3 regions of the Paenarthrobacter aromaticivorans genome follow, and region 3 is predicted to be linked to each of the others. Evidence: riboswitches for the same ligand, from Rfam matches in the RefSeq annotation. Region 3 holds a riboswitch; each other region holds the start of a gene.
What was found. A riboswitch is a leader RNA that binds a small molecule or an ion and turns the genes downstream of it on or off. The one in region 3 is predicted to bind S-adenosylmethionine.
Positions count from the first base shown of each region.

Region 1 (4,173 bases), on a different contig from region 3:
CTAGGAGGCCTGCACCGTGAACAATCTGATCTTCTGGATCATCGTCTGCTCGTGGCTGATTCCCATGGGGATCCGCCTTTACAACCGGTCCCGGGCCCGCCGGCTTCAGGACCGTAATTTCCCGGGCCCAAACTATCCGGGCCCCGGCTATCCTCCGCAGAATCTTCCCGGACCGGGTTACCCGCAGCAGAATTATCCGGCACCGCCATATCCCACCCAGAACTACCCGGGCTATCCCGGGGAACCCACCACCATCCGCCCTGCCGATGCCCCACCGCCGCCAGGACCGGCGTCGAACGCTTCTTCACCTACGTTTCCGAGCCACAGCGGCTCTGAGCAGCAAGGATTCCGCGCGCGAAAGCTCGCCGAACTGGACCTCAAGTTCAGCAACGGCGAGATCGCGATGGAGGACTACATGAAGCAGCGCGGCGACATCATGAACGGATGAGCCGGCTTAGGCGAAGAAAGCCTCGCGTAGTTGGGCTGACAGCTGCCCGATTTCGGTGAGGAAGCCATCGTGTCCGATGGGGGCTTCGATCACGTGGACGGGCACATTGCCTGGCAGATTTTGCGCCAGTTCCAATGACTGGGCCGGAAAATAAAGGCGGTCGGAGTCGACGGCTGCCACAAAGAATTCAGCAGTGGCGGTGGCCAAGGCTTCCTGCAAGGTGCCCCGGCCCCGGCTGATGTCGTGGGACATGAGTGCCTCGGTGATGGCGATGTAACTGTTCGCATCGAACCGGCGCACCAGCTTGGTGCCTTGGTGGTCGAGGTAACTTTCCACCTGGTAGCGGCCACGCTCCCCGAGGACCGGAGCGGCCAGGGGCGTCTCTTGGTGCTGGGCTTCCCGGCCGAAACGGAAATCAAGCTCCAGCGCTGACCGGTACGTGATGTGCGCTATGCGTCGGGCCAAGGCAAGGCCCGCCTCCGGTGTTGGGCCGCCGTAGTAATCGCCGTTGTTGAAGTTCGGGTCCTGGCGGATGGCGAGCGTCTGCGACTGGGCGAACGCGATTTGCTCGGCCGTGCTGTAGGCGCCGACAGAAATAACCGCGCACCGCTGAACACGCTCAGGGAAGGTCACCGCCCATTCAAGTGCCCGCGCCCCGCCCATGGAACCGCCAAGGACGGCGTGCCATGCCTTGATCCCCAACGCATCCGCGAGGCGGGCTTCGGCCACCGTGCTGTCGCGCAAAGTGATCAGCGGGAAGCGGGATCCCCAAGGCCGCCCGTCTGGCGCCTCGGACGACGGGCCTGTACTGCCGTAACAGCCGCCCACGATGTTGATGGAGATGACGAAGAACCGGTTGGTGTCGATCGTCGCACCGGGGCCAACGAGTTGCTCCCACCAGCCTTCCTCATCGGTGGCACCGCGGGCCACGTGCGTGCTTCCCGTCAGTGCGTGCTGAACCAGGACGGCGTTGGACGCATCCTCGTTCAACTGACCCCAGGTCTCGTAGGCAAGCACAACGTCCGGGAGAAAACCGCCGGCTTCAAGTTCCAGCGAACCTACGCCGGCGTACTTGACCGTCCCATCTTCTTTGCCTGGTTTTGGGGGTGCTGTAGCAGTAATGGTCATTCCTTTGACACCTAACCTCGCGCTTGCCTGCCGCCTTGCGTGCGACAGGCCAGGTCTTCACCCGGGGCACCCCACCGCGGAGGAGGGTTGCCGGCCAGCAAGCCGGGGCTGTCACTGGCACTCATGACCTAATACGTAGAGTCTAGGAAAAATACCGCTGTTTTGGCGAAGAATGTGACAGCTGTGTGACGGTTTGGGGCCGCTTCGTTCAGGAACACGCACTGCGGAGGGCCGCCCGGCGAATTTTCGTCGACAGGCGGCCACGCCGCGCAGGCGTTGTCTTAACGGCTCAAACGCGAGGTTCAGCTGCCGTAATCGGACTCCCCCTAAGCGCCTTTGGCAGCCCGGAAACCGGCCTCCAGGTCAGCAATGATGTCGTCCACATGCTCTATTCCCACGGACAGGCGGACAAGGCCTGGATTCACGCCCGCAACCAACTGCTGTTCGGCCGTGAGCTGGCTGTGGGTAGTCGACGCCGGGTGGATAACCAGCGAGCGGACGTCACCAATGTTGGCAACATGGGAGTGCAACTCCAGGCCATCGACGAATCGCTTACCGGCCTCGACGCCACCCTTGATGTTGAATGCCACCACTGCACCGGTACCCCTGGGCCCGTACTTGCGGCCACGGTCGTACCAAGGGCTGGACGGCAGGCCCGCGAAGGCGACTGACTCGACGTCGTCATGGGCTTCCAACCACTCAGCTACTTTGGTGGCGTTCGAGACGTGGCGCTCGACCCGCAGGCTCAGGGTTTCCAGCCCCTGGGCGATGAGGAAGGCGTTGAACGGGGAAACCGCCGAACCCAGATCACGCAGCAACTGCACACGTGCCTTGAGAATGTAGGAGAGGTTGGCTCCAAGCGCGCCGTCCTTGCCAAGGTCACGGGCGTAAACGAGTCCGTTGTAGCTGGGGTCGGGAGTATTGAATCCAGGGAAGCGCTCCGGGTCCTTGCCGAAGTCAAAGTTTCCGGAGTCCACGATCACGCCGGCGATCGCTGCGCCGTGGCCGCCCAGATACTTGGTAGCCGAGTGCACCACGATGTCCGCACCCCACTCGATGGGACGGATGAGGTAGGGGGTGGCGAGCGTGTTATCCACGATGAGCGGCACACCAGCCTCATGCGCGGTGCGCGAAATACCCTCGATGTCCAGCACGTCTTGGCGCGGATTGGACACCACCTCGCCGAAGAACAGCTTGGTGTTGGGCTGCACGGCGTCCCGCCACTGGTCCAGGTTGTCCGGATCCTCCACGAACGTCACGGAGATGCCGAACTTCTTCAGCGTGTGCGCCAGCAGGTTGTAGGTGCCGCCATAAAGGCTGGGACTGGCGACGACGTGGTCTCCGGCCTCGGCAATGTTCAGGATGGCGAAGGTTTCCGCGGCCTGTCCTGAGCTAAGGAGCAACGCGCCCAGCCCGCCTTCGAGGCTGGCGATCCGTTGCTCCACGGCATCCTGTGTTGGGTTGCCGATACGAGTGTAGATCGGGGCGAGCTCGGCCAGTGCAAAGCGGTTGGCTGCGCTCTCTGCGCTCGGGAAAACGAAGGACGTGGTCTGGTAGATCGGAAGCGACCGCGCTCCCGTGGCAGAGTCAGGCTCCTGGCCTGCGTGGATCTGGCGGGTTTCGAAAGACCATCCTTGGGACATTGAATTCTCCTCTTAGTGGCGCGCGGATTTGCCGTTGATCGCTGTAGGCGTGGGCTGGGGCCAGTCTAGGAAGCGCCCGGGGACTTGGACAGTTTTGTGACGAAGACAGTATTTTTCAGTCTTTACGCGACCCGGCGTGACGCGTTCCGGTAGCGCGGAATAACGTCCCATGTTAGTTAGGCTCGCCTTAGCTGAGACCCCGATCACAAAGTGCCAAGATGAAGCCATGCGCATGGATCACGTCTCTTACGCTTGTGAACGAGATGGCCTTTTGGCCACTACCGAACGAATTTCCGCAGCTCTGGGAGTGGACGCAGTCCGGGGCGGAGTGCACCCGCGCTTCGGCACCCGGAACATGATCATTCCCTTGGCGGATAACAAATACCTGGAAGTCGTAGAGGTCCTGGACCACCCTGCTTCTGACAAGGCACCCTTTGGCCAGGCAGTCCGCGCACGCTCGGCGGCTGGCGGCGGTTGGATGGGCTGGTGCGTCGCCGTTGACGACCTCGCCCCCTTCGAGGAACGCCTCGGCCGCTCCGCTGTTCCGGGCAACCGCAAGTTCCCGGATGGCCGCGAACTCGTGTGGCAGCAGATCGGCATTCTCGGCTTGATCGCCGATCCCCAGGTGCCGTACCTGCTCAAGTGGGAGGGCGATCCCTCACTGCACCCGTCCAAGGTCTACGAGAGTGACGTCAAGATGTCCAGCCTCACGATTGCGGGCTCGGCGGAACGCGTTACCGAATGGCTGGGCGAACCCGTGGAGAAGCCGCTCGAGGACGTCGCTGTCCAGTGGATGGCCCCGCACGGTACGCCTGGCATCATGTCCGTCACTTTCGAAACCGCATCCGGCGCCGTCACCATCTGACGCACGCCTTCAAGCTTCGGCCGCCATCAGCGGGTGCCAACGACGTCACCCACCGATGGCGGCCGAATTTCTCTTTAAGGGTCCACTAG
Region 1 covers NZ_JAHOPC010000007.1:166,763-170,935, forward strand. Annotated here, with positions in the region: gene KSW38_RS13120 (hypothetical protein) at 17-448, shown strand; gene metX (homoserine O-acetyltransferase MetX) at 455-1,576, opposite strand; SAM riboswitch class IV at 1,591-1,705, opposite strand; gene KSW38_RS13130 (bifunctional o-acetylhomoserine/o-acetylserine sulfhydrylase) at 1,903-3,219, opposite strand; gene KSW38_RS13135 (VOC family protein) at 3,446-4,084, shown strand.
Region 1: it holds a riboswitch for S-adenosylmethionine, as region 3 does, so the genes downstream of both, metX (homoserine O-acetyltransferase MetX) here and KSW38_RS20490 (DUF1737 domain-containing protein) in region 3, are expected to answer to the same signal.

Region 2 (4,173 bases), on a different contig from region 3:
TGGCCACCCAGGGAAATCCGGGGGCCGTCGTCGCGCCTGGTCAGGTGCGTTTCCGGAGCGGCAAACAAGTCTCCTACCGACACGGACAGGACCTGGCAAAGGGTTACAAGTGAAGCGACCGACGGCGAGGTCAGGTCGCGTTCGACACGGCTGAGGAAGCCTTTGGTTAGGCCTGTCGCGTCCGCCACTTGCTCGATGGTGAGTCGCTGCGCCTGGCGGGCTGCGCGGATTCTGGAACCGATAGCAACAGGAACGTTGCTTGGTTCAACGGGGAGAGCCTTCATTCACGAACCTTTCAGGCCTGTCATTGGGCCCTGTCATTGCAGCAATAGTAGCGGGACCGCGGGCCTCCGGAGCCCTTAACAGCCCGAGGATGACCAAAGCCCCTTGACTGTTACTCCCATCACAACATATCCTCATAGGCAACAAGTGTTGTCTGTGAGGCACAACACGATCCCCAATCTCCCATCATCAGCACGGAGACTTCGGCACTTCCCAGGAGTAACGTCGAAACCCCCAAACTCCGTGCACCAGCTCCAAGGAGCCACTCATGGACTCATCGTTCATAAACATCGCCATTGTGGTGGTGTACCTGCTTGCAATGCTTGCATTCGGTTGGTGGGGCAAGTCCCGCACCAAGAACAACAGCGACTTCCTGGTGGCTGGCCGCCGCCTGGGCCCCTTCCTTTACACAGGCACCATGGCCGCGGTTGTCCTTGGTGGCGCATCCACGGTCGGCGGCGTCGGCTTGGGCTACAAGTTCGGCATCTCAGGGATGTGGCTGGTAGTCGCAATCGGCTCCGGCGTCCTCCTGCTGAGCTTGCTCTTCGCTGGCACCATCCAGCGCCTGAAGATCTATACGGTTTCCCAAATGCTCAGCCTTCGCTACGGCAGCAAGGCCACGCAGACCTCCGGAATCGTGATGCTCGCCTACACCCTCATGCTCTGTGCCACGTCCACCGGCGCATACGCCACCATCTTCGTAGTCCTCTTCGACTGGGAACGCTGGATGGCGATCGCCGTCGGCGGCGCAATTGTGCTTGTTTACTCGACCATCGGTGGCATGTGGTCCATCACGCTGGCCGACCAGGTCCAGTTCATCATCAAGACCGTAGGCATCTTCTTCCTGATGCTCCCCTTCGTCATGAACGCGGCCGGAGGACTCGACGGAATCCGTGAGCGCGTCGATGCGAGCTTCTTCCAGATCGACGGCATCGGTGTCCAGACGATCATCACGTACTTCGTCGTTTACACCCTTGGACTCCTGATCGGCCAAGACATCTGGCAGCGCGTCTTCACGGCCAAGACTCCAAAGGTTGCACGCTGGGGTGGAGCTACCGCCGGCGTTTACTGCATCCTTTACGGTGTAGCCGGTGCCTTGATCGGCCTGGCCGCCCGGGTGGCGCTCCCCAACATCGATGTCGCCAACCTCGGCAAGGACGTGGTGTACGCCGAAGTGGCAACGCACATCCTGCCCATCGGCATTGGCGGCCTGGTCATGGCCGCAGCTGTTGCAGCCATGATGTCCACCGCTTCAGGTGCCCTGATTGCCGCCGCCACGGTGGCTCGCGCAGATGTTGTTCCGTTCGTCGCCAGCTGGTTCGGCAAGACCATCAACACCGACGACACCGAAAACCCTGAGCACGACGTCAAAGCCAACCGCTACTGGGTTCTGGGCCTGGGCATCGTTGCAGTGGTGATCTCCATGGCCGCGCAGGACGTGGTTGTTGCCCTCACCATTGCCTACGACATCCTGGTGGGCGGCCTCCTCGTCGCGATTCTCGGCGGCCTGGTGTGGAAGCGCGGAACCGGTATCGCCGCTGCATGGTCCATGGCAGTGGGCTCTGTATTGACCCTGGCACTGTTGATTCTGTTCGCTATTGGAGTCATTCCGAGCGTCGATGGCGTCTACGCCAACGAACCCATCTACTACGGCCTGGCGGCCTCGTTCGTGGCCTATGTCGTGATCTCCCTCCTCACGCCACCCACCGAACCCGAAGTCCGGGCCGCGTGGGACAAGCGCGTGGCCGGGGCAGTCTCGGAAGAACTGCCGCTGGAGGCCCACCCTGTCAGCAGCCACAACGCCAGCTAGCTGACGCCCAGCCCCGGGTAATGTTCGACGGCGGCGCCGCCCCTTTCCGGGGCGGCGTCGCCGTTGCGCTTTCCGTCCCGAGTCGCCGCGTTGTGGGTCCCACTCTGCGCCCCATCCACACCCCTTGGCACGCACACCAGGCCCCACAACAACCCACCCGCAGTTCTTCAGGACAGCACTCCTCCAGTACAGTGGTCCCAGCTTCAAGAGAGGTGGCGCAAAGCTCCGACTGGCCACACACCAACCCCATGTTCACGGGTGGTTCGGATGAGGAAGCGGCCCGCCCCGGACCAGAGACAACCGAGCGGGCAAGAGCACTCCCTAAAGGAGCAGTCCTTGCCGTACCAAGGTGTAGTCAGCCCAACTCAAACGACCCCCACCAAATCCGAGACGCCCACCGTTCCGGTGATTCCCGGCGTCGACCTTGTCCGTGGGACTGTGACCCTGTTCCTGAACGGTGGCCTGACCCGATTCCGGCACCCTGAAGCGCAGCTGTTGGCGCGTGCTCTTGCCCAGGCTGTGCGTCCATCGCGGTGGTGTGCATCGTCGAGGACGTTAACGGTGACTGTTGCAGCGCTGGGGCGTCCGGCCGGACTGGAGCGGCATTTCACCTTGGATGAGGAGGGCCCTGCCTAGAAGAAAAGAGTCCTAGAATTCTTCGTCTTCTTCCCCGCGGAATTCTTCGGTTTCATCCAGGGGGACAACCCGCTCGTCGTCTTCAGGGACGTCGATTTCCTCCACCCAGGGTTCGTCGACTTCCTGGTCTTCGCTGTAGTCGTAGGCGGGGTCTGACTCGATGGTCTCCCGTTCCGGGTGGTTGGCGTGCGGTTCGGTGGTGTCCATGCTGCAACCTCCGTCTGGTGGGCTGGCAAGCAGCCTGCTGACCGAGTGCGGGGAGGGCCCCCGCCCCTGTCCTTCCATCTGAGCACTGTGCCTGAAGAGGGTCAAGGCAACGGCCAACATGGACCCAAGGAAAGGCTCAAAGCAGAGGATTGCACCTTCGTAAATTAAGGCATGCCGAACATTCCAACTAAGGAATACCGGCCAAAAATCCGCGCCAATAAGCGGTACAGTGGGCGTGCAATGGGGCCGCAACTACCCCACCCAGCACAGGAGAAAAAGTGCAGAAGCACCAGGAATCCCACGGTTCGTCGAGCCCCGCTCCGGACCCCGCCCCCGGATCCGGAACACCGCCCCAACCAGCCCGGCCCACATCGGCGGACATCAGGCGGTGGCGTCAATACCTGGCCGACGAGCGAGCCGAAGCCGCCGTCTACCGGGAACTCGCCCAGCGTCGTGACGGCGAAGAACGCCAGATCCTGCTCGCCTTGGCCGAGGCAGAAGGAAGGCACGAGGCACACTGGCTCAAGCTCCTCGGAGAGCACGCTGGAATGCCGAAGGGGGCGTCCACCCGGAGCCAGCTACTTGGCTTCCTGGCCCGGCACTTCGGTTCGGTGTTCGTGCTCGCCCTGGCCCAGCGTGCGGAAGGCCGTTCCCCCTACGGTGCAGAACCCGCTGCCACTGCGGCCATGGTTGCCGACGAACAAATCCACGAAGAAGTTGTCAGGGGCCTTGCCACCCGTGGACGCAACAGGCTCTCCGGTACCTTCCGCGCTGCCGTTTTTGGGGCCAACGACGGCTTGGTGAGCAACCTTTCACTGGTCATGGGTATGGCCGCAACGGGCGTTCCCAGCCCGGTGGTCCTTATGAGCGGTGTTGCCGGATTGCTGGCCGGGGCCCTGTCCATGGGTGCCGGCGAGTACGTTTCGGTCCGCTCGCAACGGGAGTTGCTTAACGCCACGCTACCCACGCAGGCTACCCTCACGGCCGCCCCTTCTTTGGACATCGAACACAATGAGCTCGTGCTGGTGTACCTGGCCCGCGGCATGACCCGTGAGGCCGCCGAGCACCGTGCCGCCGAGCGCATGGGACTCTTCAGCTGCGACTGCGATCCCAGCCTCTCCTTGCAACCGGAGAAGGAGCAGCCCGCCGATGACCACGAAATGGTCGGCTCTGCCTGGGGTGCTGCGATGTCCAGCTTCTGCTTCTTCGCCTCGGGTGCGATCGTGCCCATCCTTCCG
Region 2 covers NZ_JAHOPC010000011.1:88,941-93,113, reverse strand. Annotated here, with positions in the region: gene KSW38_RS16925 (helix-turn-helix domain-containing protein) at 1-284, opposite strand, end outside; gene KSW38_RS16920 (sodium:solute symporter family protein) at 551-2,092, shown strand; SAM riboswitch class IV at 2,294-2,413, shown strand; gene KSW38_RS16915 (hypothetical protein) at 2,429-2,728, shown strand; gene KSW38_RS16910 (hypothetical protein) at 2,741-2,935, opposite strand; gene KSW38_RS16905 (VIT1/CCC1 transporter family protein) at 3,214-4,173, shown strand, end outside.
Region 2: it holds a riboswitch for S-adenosylmethionine, as region 3 does, so the genes downstream of both, KSW38_RS16915 (hypothetical protein) here and KSW38_RS20490 (DUF1737 domain-containing protein) in region 3, are expected to answer to the same signal.

Region 3 (4,173 bases):
GGCGTACACCAGAGCCGCCGCGGCTGAAGCCGATGAGCCGGGAGAGGATCACGGCGCGGGCGGAGGGTCGGTCCAGATAGTCGCCCACGCCACTGTTGTGATACCTGACTACTTGGATTTGATAGGCAAGGACCGACCTCTCCTCCACAGCCGTATCGCGTCCGGATCCGAGGAGGGTGTTGAGGCCGTAGACTCTCTGACCTGAGGTCGCAGCACGCTCCAGCACTTCGCGTGAGCGGCCGATCAAAGACAACGCATCGTGGTTGAGTTTCACGTGAAACGCCGGATTCAAGGCAGCCTGCGCCACGCTTGCAGGGTCCACGGGCGATGTGCCGATCACCAGGGTCCTGGGTTCGGAGGACATCGTCAGAAGTCCAGAAGATTCTGGCGGAAGCCACCGTCGCCGTAACTCTTCCTCAGCAGGCCACGGCGTCGCAGTTCGGGGGTGAGCTTGTCCAACACGCCGTGCACAGTCACGGGGTCTACGAAGCCGGAGAAGAGGAAGCCGTCGCCGCCCACGGCCTCGCCGGTTTCTTGAAGATAGTCCGCGATCTCGGTAACCGTGCCGATAATCGAATCGCCGGCACCACCGCTTCGTGCCTGCAGGATCTGGCGCAGGGTAGACCCCGGAGGCGCTGCCTTGGCGAAGTGCTCCAACGTGCCTTGGTTGCTGTTGGTGCTCAATTCAGGCAACGGCGCATCGAGGTCGAACTGCTTGAAGTCGATCACTGACAGATAGGAGATCGAGTTGAGCTGGCTGTCGATATCACGCTGGGTAAGCTCACGGCGCTGCGCACGCAACTCCTCGGCCTCCGCTGTTGAACCAACCACGGTGGGCTTCAACACGAAAAGGACCTTAACGTCGTCGGGGTTCCTGCCCGCCTTCGCAGCCTCGGCACGGATGGAATCCCGGTAAGCCTTCATGCCGTCAACGCCACGCGCCAAGGCGATCGCCACATCTGCATGCCCACCCGCGAACGCTTTGCCCCGAGGAGAAGCACCGGCCTGCACCAGTACGGGCTCCTCCGGCAGAGGCGCCGTGTTTAGTGGACCCCTGACCTTGAAGAAGTCGCCTTGGTGGTTAATCGGATGCACTTTGGTGTGGTCGGCGAACACGCCCGCCTCAACGTCCTCGAGCACAGCGTCGGGTTCCCAGCTGCGCCAAAGCTGCCGGACGACGTCGACGAATTCTTCCGCCTTCTCATACCGAAGGTCGTGTTCAATCTGCTGATCCAAACCGTAATTCTGTGCTGCGAGGTCACTGCCGGAGGTGACAACGTTCCAGCCGAGCTGCCCCTCGGAGAAGTGCTGCAGCGTGGCCAAGAGCCGGGCGGCTGTGAAAGGCGGGTAGAACGATGCGCTGACCGTCGGCACAATTCCAAGGTGCTTGGTGGCGGAAAGAAGGTACGGCACCAGGGCCAATGGATCATGCTTGGGCGCAAACGAGGCGTGTGCCAGCGAGACCTCGGCGGAGCCGCCATAAGTATCAGGAACAGTGAGAGAGTCCTCGATAATAAAAAGATCAAGGCCGGATTGCTCGAACGCGCGCACGGCGTCTTGATACAGGGCAGGTTTCTTCCAGTCGTAACCCAGGCTGTAGCCGGGAGTTCCCCATCCCTGGACACCGAAACCGTGCCCCACGAACCATCCGAAATGCAGCATGGGCTTGAGTGTAGAACTGCCTTGTCCGTTCACCGCGACCTGATTTCTTGCGAAGTTACAGGGGGTCGTACTGCGTCAATTATGCTCCTGGGGCGTCATATTTGGGCCGCTACTCCAGCACCGGCCGGTTACGCAACATGACGAGCACGTAACCGCCTGCAAGTGCGGGCCGCCACCGCGGGATGCTACTTTTTTCTTGAGTAATGAGCACCAGCGCAAAGCCCTGACTTGCTGGTCGGCAACCCTCTCTCCGGCGGGGTGCCTCAGGTGACTACTCGGCGTATCGACACTTCGAACTGCAAGCGTGACTGAGGAGCACCAGCCAATGCCTGAACCCACTGAAGAAAAACTCTCCTACCGCCTGATTACAGGTCCGGATACCCGTGAATTCTGCGAGCGGATCACCACGGCCCTCGCCGACGGCTACGTGCTCCACGGCAGCCCGGCAGCCACGTTCAACGGCACGGATGTCATCGTGGCGCAGGCGGTCGTCCTGCCCGCTGCCATCGCCAACGCAGACGCCGCCGTCGCGAATGCCGTTGACCAACTGGAGAACGACGACGACGAAGAAGCATTCGAGGGACACGCATGAGTTACGCAGGTGACCTGACCCCGCAGGACGCGTGGGCCAAGCTTGAAGAAGGCGCCATCCTGGTGGACGTCCGCACCGAGGCCGAGTGGGCCCACATCGGCATTCCCGACACGAAGGCCACAGAGAATGATCCACTGTTCATTCAGTGGAACCTTGCCGGTGGCATCCCCAACTCCCGCTTCATCGAGGACTTGCAACAGCAGGCACCCGAGGGCGAGGGCGTGGAACTCGTTTTCATCTGCCGCTCAGGCCAGCGCTCCATCTCCGCCGCCATCGCCGCGACGCAGGCCGGGTTCACTGCCTACAACGTGCTTGAGGGCTTCGAAGGCGACCCGGACCGCTACGGCGAACGCACCATCAACGGCTGGAAAAACCGCGGCCTGCCAACGAACCTGGGGAATGACTAAGTGACTTTCAATCCCGATGCCGCCAGCTGGAGCCCTGACACACAGGCAGTACGCGGTGGCCTTGACCGTACCAACTTCCAGGAGACGTCCGAACCCGTTTTCCTGAACTCCGGCTTCGTCTACGAATCCGCTGCAGCCGCCGAACGCGCCTTCACCGGCGAGGACGAACGCTTCGTTTACTCCCGCTACGGCAACCCGTCCGTGGCCACGTTCCAGGAGCGGTTGCGGCTGCTCGAAGGAACCGAGGCATGCTTTGCGACGGCGTCCGGCATGTCTGCGGTCTTCACCGCCTTGGGTGCCCTGCTGGCAGCCGGGGACCGCGTGGTCGCTGCCCGTTCCTTGTTCGGCTCCTGCTTCGTGATCCTCAACGAGATCCTGCCGCGCTGGGGTGTCGAGACGGTATTCGTCGATGGTCCCGACCTCGACCAGTGGCGTGCTGCCCTCTCAGAACCGACCACCGCCGTGTTCTTCGAGTCGCCCTCCAACCCCATGCAGGAAATCGTGGACATCGCCGCCGTCAGCGAGCTTGCGCATGCTGCGGGAGCCACCGTCGTCGTCGACAATGTCTTTGCCACTCCGCTGCTGCAGCGTTGCGGCGAGCTGGGCGCGGACGTGATCGTGTACTCCGGCACCAAGCACATCGATGGCCAGGGGCGTGTCCTGGGCGGTGCGATCCTGGGCACCAAGGAATTCATCGATGGCCCGGTCAAGCAGCTGATGCGCCACACCGGTCCGTCGCTCTCCGCGTTCAACGCCTGGGTGTTGACCAAGGGCCTGGAAACCATTGGCTTGCGCGTGAACCACAGTTCGGCCTCCGCTTTGAAAATCGCGGAATGGCTGGAGCAGCAACCCGCCATCAACTGGGTCAAGTACCCCTTGCTGAAATCGCACCCTCAGTACGAGCTCGCAGCCAAGCAAATGAAGGCCGGCGGTACCGTGCTGACATTCGAGTTGCTGCCCTCGTCCGGGCGTTCCGCCAAGGACGCCGCGTTCGCGCTGTTGGACGGACTGCGCGTCATCGACATTTCCAACAACTTGGGCGACTCCAAGTCCCTCATCACGCACCCGGCCACCACCACGCACAGGGCCATGGGGCCCGAAGGGCGCGCGGCAATCGGCCTTTCAGACGGCGTGGTCCGTTTGTCCGTGGGGCTTGAAGACGTGGACGATCTCATCCTGGATCTGGAGAAGGCCCTCAAACAGGTCTAACCTTCATGCCATGAGCGTGAAGCATCCCTATCGCCGTGCCGGAACGGTCATCGTTGCCGGCACGGCGGTGTGGTTGGCAGGGATCTCACCAGTCTCGCGCGTCTACATCACCCCCGATGCCGTCGAACGTCTTCGTATGCTCGAGGCCGGGCAGCGTGGCTGGGTTATCGGGCAGCACCTCGCTGCTGCTGGAACCGTCGCGGTGCCGGTGGGATTCGCAGCCTTTGCCCGTCGTCTTCCGGGCGGACGGGCAAAGCGGTGGGCTGTTGCAGCCGCGGCCGCCTTGCTCGCAGGTGCCCCGCT
Region 3 covers NZ_JAHOPC010000016.1:89,973-94,145, forward strand. Annotated here, with positions in the region: gene KSW38_RS20480 (aromatic amino acid ammonia-lyase) at 1-364, opposite strand, end outside; gene KSW38_RS20485 (NtaA/DmoA family FMN-dependent monooxygenase) at 367-1,695, opposite strand; SAM riboswitch class IV at 1,862-1,973, shown strand; gene KSW38_RS20490 (DUF1737 domain-containing protein) at 1,988-2,254, shown strand; gene KSW38_RS20495 (rhodanese-like domain-containing protein) at 2,251-2,661, shown strand; gene KSW38_RS20500 (O-succinylhomoserine sulfhydrylase) at 2,662-3,870, shown strand; gene KSW38_RS20505 (hypothetical protein) at 3,881-4,173, shown strand, end outside.